4 regions of the Streptomyces sp. NPDC021562 genome follow, and region 4 is predicted to be linked to each of the others. Evidence: riboswitches for the same ligand, from Rfam matches in the RefSeq annotation. Region 4 holds a riboswitch; each other region holds the start of a gene.

The links. Region 4 has a riboswitch for cyclic di-AMP ahead of AB0G52_RS31680 (M23 family metallopeptidase). Riboswitches for the same ligand answer to the same signal wherever they lie in the genome.
Region 1: it holds a riboswitch for cyclic di-AMP, as region 4 does, so the genes downstream of both, AB0G52_RS02455 (M23 family metallopeptidase) here and AB0G52_RS31680 (M23 family metallopeptidase) in region 4, are expected to answer to the same signal.
Region 2: it holds a riboswitch for cyclic di-AMP, as region 4 does, so the genes downstream of both, AB0G52_RS15580 (C40 family peptidase) here and AB0G52_RS31680 (M23 family metallopeptidase) in region 4, are expected to answer to the same signal.
Region 3: it holds a riboswitch for cyclic di-AMP, as region 4 does, so the genes downstream of both, AB0G52_RS37595 (transglycosylase family protein) here and AB0G52_RS31680 (M23 family metallopeptidase) in region 4, are expected to answer to the same signal.

The regions. Positions count from the first base shown of each region.
Region 1 is NZ_JBFACN010000002.1:21,530-25,254, reverse strand. It holds gene AB0G52_RS02470 (MarR family transcriptional regulator) at 1-497, opposite strand, end outside; gene AB0G52_RS02465 (dihydrofolate reductase family protein) at 643-1,782, shown strand; tRNA gene AB0G52_RS02460 (tRNA-Met) at 1,853-1,926, shown strand; cyclic di-AMP (ydaO/yuaA leader) riboswitch at 2,154-2,315, shown strand; gene AB0G52_RS02455 (M23 family metallopeptidase) at 2,323-3,354, shown strand; gene AB0G52_RS02450 (aldo/keto reductase) at 3,448-3,725, shown strand, end outside.
Region 2 is NZ_JBFACN010000009.1:4,410-8,134, forward strand. It holds gene AB0G52_RS15565 (DUF397 domain-containing protein) at 1-84, opposite strand, end outside; gene AB0G52_RS15570 (Scr1 family TA system antitoxin-like transcriptional regulator) at 94-954, opposite strand; gene AB0G52_RS15575 (ATP-binding protein) at 1,188-1,646, shown strand; gene AB0G52_RS15580 (C40 family peptidase) at 1,680-2,153, opposite strand; cyclic di-AMP (ydaO/yuaA leader) riboswitch at 2,157-2,341, opposite strand; gene AB0G52_RS15585 (hypothetical protein) at 2,700-3,008, opposite strand; gene AB0G52_RS15590 (ATP-dependent Clp protease proteolytic subunit) at 3,016-3,651, opposite strand.
Region 3 is NZ_JBFACN010000039.1:45,012-48,736, reverse strand. It holds gene AB0G52_RS37605 (transposase) at 1-414, shown strand, start outside; gene AB0G52_RS37600 (transglycosylase family protein) at 541-1,545, shown strand; cyclic di-AMP (ydaO/yuaA leader) riboswitch at 1,743-1,947, shown strand; gene AB0G52_RS37595 (transglycosylase family protein) at 1,951-2,664, shown strand; gene eno (phosphopyruvate hydratase) at 2,960-3,725, shown strand, end outside.
Region 4 is NZ_JBFACN010000025.1:49,799-53,523, forward strand. It holds gene AB0G52_RS31670 (HPr family phosphocarrier protein) at 155-436, shown strand; gene AB0G52_RS31675 (GntR family transcriptional regulator) at 710-1,405, opposite strand; gene AB0G52_RS31680 (M23 family metallopeptidase) at 1,598-2,353, opposite strand; cyclic di-AMP (ydaO/yuaA leader) riboswitch at 2,366-2,529, opposite strand; gene AB0G52_RS31685 (pitrilysin family protein) at 2,721-3,725, opposite strand, start outside.

The DNA.
Region 1 (3,725 bases), on a different contig from region 4:
CGCCGCCGCCACGGCACCTCGTCGGAGGTCGGCCGCGGCTTCTCGTCCCCCTCCAGCGCCCGCGCGATCACGGAGCTGATCTCCTCCAGCTGCGTGACCTGCTCCTCGGAGAGGTGGTCGAACACCGCCGCGCGCACCGTCTCCACGTGCCCGGGCGCCGTGCGCTCCAGGGCCGCCATGCCCTTGTCCGTCAGGATCGCGAAACTGCTCCGCTTGTCCCACTGGCAGTCCTCGCGCCGGATCAGCCCGTCCTTCTCCAGCCGGGTCACGGCGTAGGTCAGCCGGCTTCGGGTGATCTTGGACCTGGCGGCGAGATCGGTCATCCGCAGCTTGCGCTCCGGTTCCTCGGAGAGGTTGGCCAGAATGCCGTAGTAGAGGTGCGGCATGCCGGCGTCCTGCTGGAGCTGGCGGTCGATCGCGTCCTCCAGGAGGTGGGTCGCCGCCATGAACGCGCGCCAGGCGCGCTGCTCCTTCGGCGTGAGCCAGCGAGTCGTCATGGGACCAGTGTAGGTTTGTTTCAAACTTTAACCAAGCGTCCGGTTCACACCCCGCCGACCGTCGAGAGTGGTCCAGCCGACCGCCGAGAGTGGTTCCGCCGACCGCGGGAGTGGTCCCGCCCGCCGCCGAGAGTGAGCGCGTCCGATGCCGTACCCCCACGTCCTGCTGTCCGCCGCCGTCTCCCTGGACGGCTACCTCGACGACACCGGCCCCGAACGGCTGCTGCTCTCCTCGCCGGCCGACTTCGACCGGGTCGATGAGGTGAGGGCCGGCTCCGACGCCATCCTGATCGGCGCCGGCACGATCCGCGCGGACAACCCACGGCTCCTGGTGTACTCCGAGGCCCGCCGTGCCGCCCGGATCGCCGCCGGCCGGCCCGAGTACCCCCTCAAGGTCACGGTCACCGCGACCGGCGACCTCGACCCGGGCGCGAAGTTCTGGCACACGGGCGGCGACAAGCTCGTCTGCACGACCGACTCGGGCGCGGAGCGGGCGGCCGCCCTGGGCATCGCCGCCGACATCGTCCCGCTGGGCCCCGAGCTCGACTGGCCCGCGCTGCTGACCCACCTCCACGACGTCCGCGGTGTGGCCCGCCTGATGGTGGAGGGCGGCGGCACCGTCCACACCCAGCTGCTCCAGCGGGGCCTGGCCGACGAGCTCCAGCTGGTCCTCGCCCCGGTCTTCGTGGGCGACCCGAAGGCGCCGCGCCTGTTCGGTCCCGGCGGCTACCAGGCCGGACGGCTGCGCCTGGTGGAGACCCGCCGTATCGAGGACGTCGTCCTGATGCGCTACGAGCCCACCGCCCCCGGCGCGGGCGGCTCAGTGTCCGCCGCCGACCGCCACTGGCTGCGGCTCGCGTGCGAGCTGGCGGCCCAGTGCCCGCCCTCGGCGACGGCGTTCAGCGTCGGCGCGGTGGTGGTCGCCGCCGACGGCACGGAACTGGCCCGCGGCCACTCCAGGGAGGCGGGCGACCCGGTGGCCCACGCGGAGGAGGCGGCCCTCGCCAAGATCGACCCCGCCGACCCCCGGCTGGCCACGGCCACCGTCTACACCAGCCTGGAGCCCTGCACCCACCGCGCCTCCCGTCCCCACCCCTGCGCGGAGCTGATCCTCGGCGCGGGTGTGCGCCGGGTGGTCACGGCCTGGCGCGAGCCGGACACGTTCGTGCGGGCGGCGGACGGGACGGGGATGCTGCGGGAGCGGGGGGTGTCGGTGGTGGTCCTGGCCGAGTACGAGGCCCTGGCCAAGGCGCCGAACGCGCACCTGGAACGGCCCCGCGGCTAGGCCTCCGCGCGGCGGCGCTCGTAACCCGTGTGACTCGCACTCTTCGGATGGCGTATGCTGGTGTCACCGACGCGGGGTGGAGCAGCTCGGTAGCTCGCTGGGCTCATAACCCAGAGGTCGCAGGTTCAAATCCTGTCCCCGCTACTGAAACTCAGGGCCGGAATCCAGATCACGGATTCCGGCCCTGAGGCGTGTCCGGGCGCGTGTTTCTTGAATGCGTGGTCAACTCGACCGTTTTTGGCCGGTCGTGGCAGGTAAGTCCACCCTGTGGAAGCTTAATGATCAAGGCGAATGGCTTGGAATCTTACCTCCGGGTCTATTAACGTTCGATAACGCAGCGCGGTCGTCCCAGCCGTCACCCGAGATGGCTCCGTGCGCACGCGCCGAATCCCGTCAAGGGAACCGGGGAACCACCACCTTGGGGTGAATCGCACGGCTGCCGCCGAGTACGAATCGGTCGGTATACGCGCGTAGGAGACCTTCCTGCTCCGAACCCGTCAGCTAACCCGGTAGGCGGCGGAAGGAAAGGAGTGCGCCCGCGTGGCGTCCAACCGGCCTGCTCCGACAGCCCCGTTCGTGCCCAGCCAGCGGCAGCCCGACACCTTCGGTTACGGCACCTACCGCACCGACGAGGGCCCCTGGGAGGAGTGGAACCCCACCGAGGAGTCCCTCGCCCCCGAGCGCGGCCGGCACCGGATCGCCAAGCAGCGCGGCGGCGGACTCGCCCGCAGCTCCACGGTCCTCGGCGTCGGTGTCATCGCCGCCGTCGGCGCGGGCGGCATGGCCAGCGCCAACACCGGCCACCCGCCGGTCTCCATCTCCCTGCCGGACCTGCCCTCCGTCGACTCCCTGCTGGGCGACGGCGGCGGCCACCAGGCCACGCAGACGGCGCTGAGCAGCGTCACCACGACGGCCGCCACGGACGGGGACTCCTCGTCCGACGCCGGCGAGGCGCTGCGCAGCCGCATCATCGCCCAGGCCGAGCGGCAGCAGAACCAGCTGGACACCAAGGCCGGCGCCAAGGCCGTGGCCGCCGCCGACAGGGCGCTGGCCGCCGCGGAGGCGAAGGCGGAACAGGCCGCGGCCGCCAAGGCCGGCGCCGCCAAGGAGAAGGCGGTGGCCGCCGCCGCGCAGAAGGCCGAGCAGGCCCGGATCGCGGCGCTGGCCAAGCAGTACACGCTGCCGGTCGTGTCGTACACGATCACCGGCACCTTCGGTCAGGCCGGCTCCATGTGGTCCTCCGGCTACCACACCGGCCTCGACTTCGCCGCGCCCACCGGCACGCTGATCAAGGCCGTCCACGGCGGCACGATCACCGAGGCGGGCTGGGCCGGCTCCTACGGCTACCGCACGATCCTCACCCTCGACGACGGCACCGAGCTGTGGTTCTGCCACCAGTCGTCGATCGGCGTCAAGGTCGGCCAGAAGGTCGCCACCGGCGACGTCATCGGCCGCGTGGGCGCCACCGGCAACGTCACCGGCCCGCACCTCCACCTCGAGGTCCACCCCGGCGGCCAGCCCACCGGCATCGACCCGATGACCTGGCTGCGTGGCAAGGGCCTCAACCCCTGACGCACCTCCACCGGCCCCGGCGGGCCTCCCGCTTTTACGAGAACTTCGTACTGCCTGGGATGGCCCGCCTGCCGCGCCGCGTTGGAATGGAGCATGACTGCTTCTTCCGCATCCCCTGTCCTCCGTAAGCTCGGCGCCTCCGACCTGGAGGTGTTCCCGCTCGCCCTCGGCGGCAACGTCTTCGGCTGGACCGCCGACGAGGCCACCTCCTTCGCCGTCCTCGACGCGTACACCGCCGCGGGCGGCAACTTCGTCGACACCGCCGACTCCTACTCCGCCTGGGTCGAGGGCAACCAGGGCGGCGAGTCCGAGACGATCATCGGCAAGTGGCTCAAGGCGCGCGGCAACCGCGACGACGTGGTCGTCGCGAC
Region 2 (3,725 bases), on a different contig from region 4:
CGCTCCGGTGCTGTAGCTGCTGCGCAGCCATCGCACACCGGGCAGATCCGTACTTGAAGGTACGTTCCGAGGCAGTGCAGTCATGGTGCCTCCTTACGCGCCGTCACCTATCCCGGCGATGTAATCCAACGAGTCCTCGGGTGAAAGGGCGTGGATCTGAAGGGTGTTGAAGGCCTCCGCGTAGGCCTGGAGGTCTTCTTTCCGTTCGAGGTAGAGGCTACTCGTCAACTGGTCGAGAACAACCACATCCAGATCAGAAGTGCTCGGAAATGAGAAGATTACGAAAGGGCCGGTGATGCCGACATGCGCCCCCGCCGCGAACGGCAGCACCTGGAGCCGCACCTGCGGCAACCGGGCCGCCTCCGTCAGCCGCTCCAGCTGTCGGGCCATCACCCCCGGGCCGCCCACCTCCCGGCGCAGCACCGCCTCGTCCAGGACCGCGCTCAGTTTCAGCGGCGGATCACCCCGGAGCACGTCCTGCCTGGCCAGACGCACCTCCACCAGGGCGTCGAGGGCCTGTTCGTCGAGCCCGTCGGCGGCCACCCGGGTCACCGCGCGGGCGTACTCGGCGGTCTGCAGGAGCCCCGGCACCACCGAGGTCTCCAGCGTGCGCATCGCGCTCGCCTGCGACTCCAGGCTGATGAAATCCCGGTAGGCGGGCGGCAGCACCCCCCGGTAGGCGTGCCACCAGTGATGTCGTCCCGCGGTGTCCTCCGACCCCGCCAATACCAGCAGCAACTCGCGCAGCTGCCCCTCGGCCACCCCGTAGGCGTCGAGAAGTAACCGCACATCGGCCGGTTTCACACCGCTGGCGCCGGTCTCGATCCGGCTCACTTTCGACTGGTGCCAGCCCACCAGGCGGGCGGCCTCGCCGCTCGTGAGACCCGCACCGGTGCGCAGCATGCGCAGTTCGGCGCCCAGTTTCCGGCGGCGTACCGCGGGACCGTTCTGCATGGGCTACTCCCTACTCAATCTGGCCGCCCATATACGGTCCGGTGTCGCAGAGTTCACCGCTTCGAGCGACAGATATATGCACATCTTGGTGGATCGCTCCCCGCGACCGGCCCCGTAATGGCAGTCTGGCGGAGAAGTACCAGTCCGGGACCGTACTCGAACCATCCCCACCGTGCCGGACTCCGGTCCCGAGGAAGTCGGACTCCGGTCCCGAGGAAAGGGACGACGTCGCCATGGCAGACCATCTGGAAGCATCCGTCACCCTGCCGAGCGAACCCGCCTCGGTCGCCGCGGCCCGGGCGTATGCGCTGGACACCCTCGCGGAGTGGGGACTGCCACCGGAGACGGAAACGGCGGACACCGTCCGCCTCATCGTCTCCGAGCTCGCCACCAACGCCGTGCAGCACACCTTCGGGCAGTCGCCCACCTTCACGCTGGACCTCGGCCTCGACCGGGACGAGCACCTGCGCATCGGCGTCACGGACAGTCATCCGCGCTTCCCCAGGAGACTTCCCGCCGCGGTCCAGCAGGACAACGGCCGCGGCATGGTCATCATCCGCTGGCTCACCGCCGAGTACGGCGGCAGACTCCGGGTCCGCCCCACCCGGGAGGGCGGCAAGACGGTCTTCGTCGAACTGCCCTGGACGGTCCCGGCCCACCCCGTCACCGCGGCCGGCCAGCAGGAGCCGTAGCCCTGAGCTCCCGCCGGCCGGTGCGCGGCGGGGTCAGCTGACCCGGCCGTACCAGACGCTCTTCGTCCAGATCTTCTGGAGCTTCACCACGTCCCCGGTCTTCGGGGCGTGCCAGATCTTTCCCTTCCCGGCGTAGATGCCGACGTGGTACACGCTGGAACCCGAGTGGAAGAAGACCAGGTCCCCGGCCTTGCGGCTGCCGGCCGAGATGTGACGGGTCTTGTTGTACTGCTGGGCCGCCGTTCGCGGCAGGGTCTTGCCCGCCTTCTTGAACGAGTACAGCGTGAGCCCGGAGCAGTCGAACCTGTTCGGTCCGGTGGCGCCCCACCGGTAGGGTGAGCCCTTTTTCGAGGCGGCGACCTGCAGTGCCTTCGTCGCCAGCGTGGCGGCCGAGGCGTCGGAGGCGACACCAGGGATCACGATCGAGCCGCCCACGGCGGCGATCGTCAGCGCCGAGGCCGTACCGGCCCGGGCCATGAGCGACGGAACACGATTGAGCGCAGTCATGCGCAACCCTTCGTCAGCCGCCTGTGAAGGATGACCTGTCGGATTCGGGCTGGCGAAGTTGCCCGGCCGCGTTGCCACGGCTTCACCCCAAGGGCTGCTCGGTCCGGTCATGGCGTGACCGTTCCGGCGACCCGTCGTGCTTGGGTCCTCCACTCCTGCCGATGCACTGCTGTCGACGTCATCCGGGCGGCGGCAGGACTCGGCGTCCGCCCGGACCGCCCCGCCGTGGTGGCGGGGGCTTGTCGTCAGACAGGGATCTTCACGCACTCGTGTCCGAAAATCCCAACGGAACCGGGGATTTGTGGGGTTACTCACCACCCACCCGTTCGGGTGGACAGCCCTGTGTTCGATTCTCCGTCAACTCCACTGCGTAGGCCCGGACCTGCGTCGAAGCGCTCCACGACCCCTGTGGAGCAGGCGAGTCGAGCGGCTTTTTCGGTCAGGTAAAACCACGCCACACTCCGCCGAACGGCGGTAACCCCTTTGGGTCGTTTCAACTCCGGCCCGGGCGTGGCGTCGACGCATCGGCCTGGACTCCTGCGGAGGTCACCGTACGCAGTCGGGCGGGAGTGCGACGCGAGCGGTCCGGCGCTCGCCGTCGAGCACCCGCAACGCCCGTGCCAGCGTGTCCCCGTGCAGCTCCGTCTCGCCCCGTCGATGCATCAGGGCCAGCGCGTCGCGCAGCTCGGACGCCGCGCGCACCAGCGCCTGCGCGGCGCGCAGACCGCGGTAGGTGTCCTCGTTCTGCGCCGGGTTGATACGGCCCAGCAGGTCGACCACGTCCAGGTAACGGTCGATCAGCTCGCCCTCCGCGCGGGTCAGCGCGGGCAGCGGCGGCAGCTCCGGTGGCAGCATCGGCGGCTCACCCCGCGTGCGGCCGGCCGAGCGGGGGCCGGTGCGCGGGCATGACCCGGTCCGCCAGCCCGTACGCCACCGCCCCCGGCGCGTCCAGGACCAGGTCCCGCTCCAGGTCCTGCTGGACCTGCCCGGGGGTGCGCCCGGTGTGCCGGACGAGCATCTCCTCCACCATCGCGCGGGTCCTTTCCCACTCCGCCGCCTGGATGAACAGATCGCTCGGCCGGCCCTGCACCGGCTCCGGCAGGGCCGGTTGCCGCAGCACCACGCGGGCGCCGGGCAGCACCGAGCGTTTGCCCGGGGTGCCGGCCGCGAGCAGCACCGCGGCCGCGGCGCCGGCCTGCCCCAGGCAGACGGTCTCCACCTCGCAGGTGACGTACCGGAGCGTGTCGTAGATCGCGGCCATCGCGCTGAACGAGCCGCCGGGGGAGTTGATGTACAGCGCGATGTCCCGCTCCGGAGCCGCGTGCTCCAGGTACATCAGCTGCGCCAGCACGTCGTTGGCCGAGGTCTCGTCGACGGGCGCGCCCAGGAAGACGATCCGCTCCTCCAGCAGCTTGGAGTACGGGTCCAGGGTGCGCTGCCCGGCGGTCGTGCGTTCGGTGAACTCGGGCAGGACGTAACGGGCGGACGGTCGGGTCATGGCAGTACCACTCCTCGCGGCTGGGCGTCTCGACGGCCGAGCAAGCTGCAAGAAATGTACAGGACGTACAGACG
Region 3 (3,725 bases), on a different contig from region 4:
TCCGGGGTGAAGTGCAAGGTGACCGCATGGCACGAACGCACGGGAACACCGGTGCCGGCGGAGGTGCCCGAGCCGCTGTGGCCCCTCGTGGAGGAGCTGATGACCGCCCACTTCCGTGGGCGTCAGTTCGCCCGTGGGGTGGTGGACGTCCGCACCCAGGTGAACGGAATTCTGCACAGGTTGCGCACCGGATGCCTGTGGGACGAACTGCCCGCGCGGTACGGGCCGTGGGCGCTCGCCAAGGACCGGCAGAACACGTGGTTCAAGAAGGGCTTCTGGCCGGTACTCGTAAGGCACCTGAACCTCGCCGGAGGGAGCGCACCGGTTCGACGCGAACCATGTGTTCCGCCCCTCGAGGTCATGGTGGGGGCTCCGGGGGGTCGAGCAGAACGTGAGGCGCGCTCAAGTCTGTGATCTTCACGTGATCTGCGCGGCATTAACTTGTGACAAGTGATCGTCTGCCGATACGTTCACCCATCAGCGCGGCGCCCCTGCGGGACCCGTCGCGCAGGTCACCGCTGTCGCTCGAAAGGTTTCCGCATGCTCTCCGGGAACGGTCGTCACCGTCGCCCCCGTCAGGCTCCGGCTCTTCTCGTCGCGGCCGGAGTGACCGGCTCCGCCATCGCCATCCCGCTGCTCGGTGCGGCGAGCGCCAACGCGGCCGACGGCACCACCTGGGACAAGGTGGCCGAGTGCGAGAGCGCCGGCTCCTGGAGCATGGACAGCGGCAACGGCTACTACGGCGGACTGCAGATGTCCCAGGACGACTGGGACAAGTACGGCGGTACGGACTACGCCGCCACGCCCGACCAGGCGAGCCGTTCGCAGCAGATCGCGGTCGCCGAGAAGATACTCGCGGACCAGGGCACCAAGCCCTGGCGGACCTGTGCCCTGCTGGCCGGGCTCTCGTCGGACGACGCCTCGGTGAACGTCGACACGGGCCTCGACGGATCGGATGGTTCGTCCGGTTCCTCCGGTTCTGCAGATTCGTCGTCCGGGTTGTCGGACTCGTCCTCCGCGAGTGACTCCGGCGATTCCGGCGCGTCGTCCGCGACGAAGGGGTCAGGGGCCGAATCCGCCTCCCCCGCTCCGAGTTCCAGCGCGAGTGACACCTCCAAGGCGCCCACTTCCGGCACGTCCGACAGTGCGGGCAAGACGGACAAGTCGGCGCCTTCTGCCTCCGCCTCCTCGAAGGCGAGCGAGAATCCGGTGATTCCGGACTCCGGTGACGACTCGGACCATTCATGGCAGACCGGCAGTTCTTGGAGCCTGGTCGACACGGGTGCCGTCAGCGGTGGCGGCAAGCATCGCGGTGACTCGGCGGACGAAAGTGTGACAAACGGTCAGGAGGTCGCAACCTCGGGCCGTCACGCCTCCGCCGACGCCGGTACCTACACCGTCCGCGACGGCGACACTCTCGCCTCCATCGCCGACTCCCTTGGCCTCGACGGCGGGTGGCGCGCGCTCTACGCGGCGAACAAGGCCGACATCGGCGCCGACCCGAACGACATCGCCCCCGGTCAGACCCTGAAACTCGGTAGCTGAACGGGCCAAATGGGGCGGGAGTTGACGGACCGTTTCGAGATTATTGTCCGCTTTGGTGAAAGTGTGGGATGAGTCTCAGAAGCGCTGATCATCTTTGAAATTCACCTGATCGTCTGATTACGGTCGAGGCCGCTCGTCACCACGAGCCCCGGCTGTCGCAACGCCGAGTCCTGCCAGCGGCCGCCCGGGAACAGTCGTCGCGTCAAGCGCCGTAGGCAGGAGCGGGGGACCCAAGGTAAGCGCCGGGTCCGGCAGTTGAGCCCTCAGGGGCCTCACGGCCGAAAGGCCGCCGGAACCGGCTAGGGGTGGAGCCGCGCGTCTCGCGAGAGCGGGCCGTGCGGCCGGGCAACTCAACCGGCCCGAACCCGACAGCTCACCTCGCAGGCGTCGGTGAGGGGATCTTCCATGCTGTTTTCCGGCAAGGGCAAGCACCGTCGTCCGTCCAAGGCCGTCCGCGCCATCGCCGTCGCCGGTGTCACCGGTGCCGCCGTCGCCGCCCCGCTGATGGCGGCCGGTGGCGCCTCCGCCGCCACCGCCTCCGAGTGGGACACCGTCGCCCAGTGCGAGTCCGGCGGCAACTGGTCCATCAACACCGGCAACGGCTACTACGGCGGCCTGCAGTTCTCCGCCTCCACCTGGGCCGCGTACGGCGGCACCGCCTACGCCCCGCAGGCCAACCAGGCCACCAAGGCGCAGCAGATCCAGGTCGCCGAGAAGGTCCTCGCCGCCCAGGGCAAGGGCGCCTGGCCGGTCTGCGGCAAGGGCCTGTCCGGCGCCGCCTACACCGGGGGCGCCTCCAGCTCCAGCGGCTCCAGCAGCTCCAGCTCCGCCGGCTCGTCGAGCAGCGGCAGCGCCGGCACGAGCAGCCGTACGACCGACACCCAGGCCGCCTCCCGCTCCGCCGAGCGTCCGGCCGCCAAGAAGACCGTCACCACCCCGACCGGCAAGAAGGTCAAGAAGGGTGACGGCGAGTACAAGGTCGTCAAGGGTGACACCATCAGCTCGATCGCCGAGAAGCACAAGGTGAAGGGCGGTTGGCAGGCGCTGTTCAAGCTGAACAAGGACATCGTCGACGACGCCGACTTCATCTACCCGGGCCAGCAGCTGCACCTGAAGTAGGAACCTGAGGGTCACCCCCGTCCCCCGCTCGCCCCGCTCCGGTGCGTTTTCCCCCGAACGCACCGGAGCGGGGTTTCTCTTTGCGGTCACGCTCCTTGACCCGCTCTTCTCCCGTTCTTCATCGGGACCCCCCTTTGTTCCGCGCATGAACAATGAGTACCGTCAGGGTGTCCACGGGCCGGTCGGTCGGCCGGCTGACGGCCCTTGGGCGGTTAGGCTCTAGTCGCAAGGCTGAGCAAGGGCCGACCAGGTCCGCGTGCGCCCTGCACAACCAGCGTCACATCCCAAGAAGGAGATGCTCGTGCCGTCCATCGACGTCGTCGTAGCCCGGGAAATCCTGGACTCCCGAGGCAACCCCACGGTCGAGGTCGAGGTCGGCCTCGACGACGGCAGCACGGGTCGTGCCGCCGTCCCGTCCGGCGCCTCCACCGGCGCCTTCGAGGCCATCGAGCTCCGTGACGGCGACCCCAACCGCTACCTCGGCAAGGGCGTCGAGAAGGCCGTCCTCGCCGTCATCGAGCAGATCGGCCCGGAGCTGGTCGGCTACGACGCCACCGAGCAGCGCCTGATCGACCAGGCGATGTTCGACCTGGACGCCACCGACAACAAGGGCTCGCTCGGCGCCAACGCCATCCTCGGTGTCTCCCTCGCCGTCGCGCACGCCGCCTCCGAGGCGTCCGACCTGCCGCTGTTCCGCTACCTGGGCGGCCCGAACGCGCACCTGCTGCCGGTGCCGATGATGAACATCCTCAACGGCGGCTCGCACGCGGACTCCAACGTGGACATCCAGGAGTTCATGATCGCCCCGATCGGCGCGGAGTCCTTCTCGGAGGCGCTGCGCTGGGGTGCCGAGGTCTACCACACCCTGAAGAAGGTCCTGAAGGCCAAGGGTCTGTCCACCGGCCTCGGCGACGAGGGCGGCTTCGCCCCGAACCTGGAGTCCAACCGCGCCGCGCTCGACCTCATCCTGGAGGCGATCAAGCAGGCCGGTTACGTCCCCGGTGAGCAGATCGCGCTCGCGCTCGACGTCGCCGCGTCCGAGTTCTACAAGGACGGCCGGT
Region 4 (3,725 bases):
TCCGACAACGGCGCGAGGCAGTCTGTGGAGGACGGAAGCCGGACCGAGGCCGCGGTCCGGCGACACACCCGGAGGGACTTACGTCCGCTCCGGGGATGCTTCACGATATGGAAAACTGGTCTAGACAACCCTGAACACCGAAGGGCAGCATCACATGGCTGAGCGCCGCGTCAACGTCGGCTGGGCCGAGGGCCTCCACGCCCGCCCCGCTTCCATCTTCGTCCGAGCCGCCACGGCCGCAGGCGTCCCGGTCACGATCGCCAAGGCCGGGGGCAACCCCGTCAACGCGGCCTCCATGCTGGCGGTCCTGGGGCTGGGCGCCCAGGGCGGCGAGGAGATCGTCCTCGCCTCCGACGCCGAGGGTGCGGACGCCGCCCTCGACCGCCTGGCCAAGCTGGTCGCCGAGGGCCTCGAGGAACTCCCCGAGACCGTCTGAGCACCGCAGCGCCCGCACGACCGGGGCCGCGCCGACCCCTCCGGGGGCCGGCACGGCCCCGCTCTTTTCGCGCACGAAAGGCGCACGGCCGCAATCAGCGGCACGCTTCGATAAGTGCGCGCGGCAATGCGGTCGCACTCGGCAGCGGCCCGCGTAAACACACGTGAAAAAGCGCACGCCTGACAGGGGCACATCTGGATATGGGCATGCCGGGAAACGGGCAACGGAAAAACCGCCCCCGCGAATAGCACCTCTTTGTATACGGCGCCCGTGTTAATGCCGCACGCCCGACATGTTTACGGGATGTTGCGAAGTCCTCACACCGTTCGCCCGTTCGGTGGCGCCGGAAAACCGGAGCCGGTGGAAGACCATGGAGCGCTCGGTGTGCAGCGCCGTCACCGCCCGGGCGCGCTCCCCGTCCCCGCGCGCCACCGCGTCCACGATCGCGCCGTGCTCGGCCCAGGACTCCACCGGGCTGACGGGCGCCTCCACCGTGTACATCCAGGCGATCTTGTGCCGCAACTGGGTGAGCGTCGACGTCAGGGCGTGGCTGGCGGAGGCCTGGGCGAGCGTCTCGTGGAACCAGCCGCCCAGCGAGCGCAGGTCGTCGCTGTGGCCCGTCCTGGCCCGCTCCTGACCCAGCCTGACCAGCCCGCGCAGCACCTTCAGGTGGGCCTCGGTGCGGCGCTGGGCGGCCCGCAGAGCGCCGAGCGGCTCCAGGAGCAGGCGCATCTCCAGCAGGTCGGCGGCCTCCTGCTCGGTCGGTTCGGCCACACACGCGCCGGCGTGCCGACGGGTCACGACGAAGCCCTCGGCCTCCAGCGTGCGCAGCGCCTCGCGGACCGGGACGCGCGAGACGCCGTAGCGGCGGGCCAGGAGTTCCTCGGTGAGCCGGCTGCCGCGCTCGTGGACACCCGCGACGATGTCGTCCCGGATCGCCGTGCATACCGAGTGCGCCGGAATACGCATGTCCGACCTCCGCCTTAATCCCCGTGAAACGCCGCCGAGTGACGCCGGTTCCGTGACTCTATTGCAATGCGCGGGAATTTCCGACGGGGGGCCGGAATCCATGAGTATTTTTTGGACAGCGGGGGCGCGAAAACGACGAAAGCCCCGGCCGGCCGCCGGGGCTTCGCAGGATGTCGCCGAAAAAGGCGGACGTCAGACGTTCACGCCGTGTTTGCGGAGGTAGGCGACCGGGTCGACGTCGGAGCCGTACTCCGCGGTCGTGCGGGCCTCGAAGTGGAGGTGGGGGCCGGTGGTGTTGCCGGTGGACCCGGACAGGCCGATCTGCTGGCCCGGGGTCACCTGCTGCCCCACCGAGACGCCGATGGACGACAGGTGGCCGTACTGGGTGTACATGCCGTCGGCCATCTTGATGACGATCTGGTTGCCGTACGCCCCGCCCCAGCCGGTGGAGACGACCGTGCCGGTGCCGACCGCGTGCACGACCGTGCCGGCTGCGGCGTGGAAGTCGATGCCGGTGTGGGAGCCGGAGGACCACAGGGAGCCGCCGGTCTTGTAGCCGGTGGAGACGTACGAGTCGCTGATGGGCGCGACGAAGGCGTTGAGGCGCTTGCGCTCGGCCTCCCGCGCGGCCCGTGCCTTGGCCTCGCGCTCCTTCTCCGCGCGCGCCGCGGCCCGCTCGCGCGCGGCCTGCTCGGCCGCCTTGCGCTCCGCTTCGGCCTGCTGCGCGACGGCCTGGGCGTCGACGTGCTCGGCGACCGAGTCGCTGACCGTGATGACCGGGGTGAGACCGGTCTGCTCTACGGAGTTCTCGGCCGCGAGCGCCGGGGCGGCGGAGACGGTGCCGATGATGCCGGTGGTGGTGAGGGCCGCGATGCCGGCGGCCTGCGCGGTGGTGCGCTTCACGCGGCCGGGACGACGGTGCTTCCCGGAGGCGCACATGAACGCCATGTAGAGGCTGGTCCTTTCCTTCCCTCTCGCCTACCGGGTTAGCTGACGGGTTCGGAGCAGGAAGGTCTCCTACGGACCCCCTCGCGACACGCGCGGGCGCCCGATTCACCCCAGGGACTGCGTGGGTCCCCGGCTCCCCTGGCTCGCGCCGTACGGGGACTCGGCGATGGCTGTCCGGTGCCGCGGGTGCGGCTCGGTGCCTGACGGACAGCCCGAAGGAACCTACGGCGGCGTTCTTTCAAGACTCAAACCGATCGCGGTTTTTGTAGCGCATCCCACAGGGCAGACAGGCAACCTCCGCCCCAATTCGGACATACGAGAGCCCTGGTGGCCGACGGCCGCCAGGGCTCCGCACGCGCGCGTGGAGCTACTCCGCCGCGACGACGGTCACTTCGCCGATGCCGAGGGCCTCGACGGGCTCCCTGATCTGCGCCGCGTCGCCGACGAGGACGGTCACCAGGCGGTCCACCGGGAAGGCGTTCACGACCGCCGCGGTGGCCTCCACGGTGCCGGTGGCGGCCAGTTGCCGGTAGAGCGTGGCCTGGAAGTCGTCGGGCAGGTGCTGCTCGACCTGGTCGGCGAGGGTGCCGGCGACGGCCGCCGCCGTCTCGTACTTGAGCGGCGCCACACCGACGAGGTTCTGCACGGCGACGTCCCGCTCGGCGTCGGTGAGGCCCTCGGCGGCGAGGGTGCGCAGCACCGTCCACAGGTCGTCGAGGGCGGGGCCGGTGTTCGGGGTGTCCACGGAGCCGCTGATGGCCAGCAGGGCGGCACCGGTGCCGTCGGGGGCGGAGCGCAGCACCTGCCCGAAGGAGCGGACGCCGTACGTGTAGCCCTTCTCCTCGCGCAGCACGCGGTCCAGGCGGGAGGTGAGGGTGCCGCCCAGGCAGTAGGTGCCGAGCACCTGGGCGGGCCAGACGCGGTCGTGCCGGTCGGGGCCGACGCGGCCGATGAGCAGCTGCGTCTGGACGGCGCCGGGGCGGTCCACGATGACGACCCGCCCGGTGTCGTCGGCGGTCACCGGCGGCACCGGCCGGGGCTCCGCGGTGGAGCCGGTCCAGGCGCCCAGGGTGTCGCCGAGCAGCGCGTCCAGGTCGATGCCGGTCAGGTCGCCGACGACGACCGCGGTGGCGGTGGCGGGGCGCACGTGACGGTCGTAGAACGCCCGTACGGCGGCGGCGTCGATCTTCTCGACGGTGTCCTCGGTGCCCTGGCGCGGGCGGGACATCCGCGCGGTGGCCGGGAACAGCTCCTTGTAGAGCTGCTTGGCGGCCCGGCGGCTGGGGTTGGCCAGTTCGTGCGGGATCTCGTCGAGACGGTTGCGCACCAGCCGCTCGACCTCGCTGTCGGCGAAGGCGGGCGCCCTGAGGGC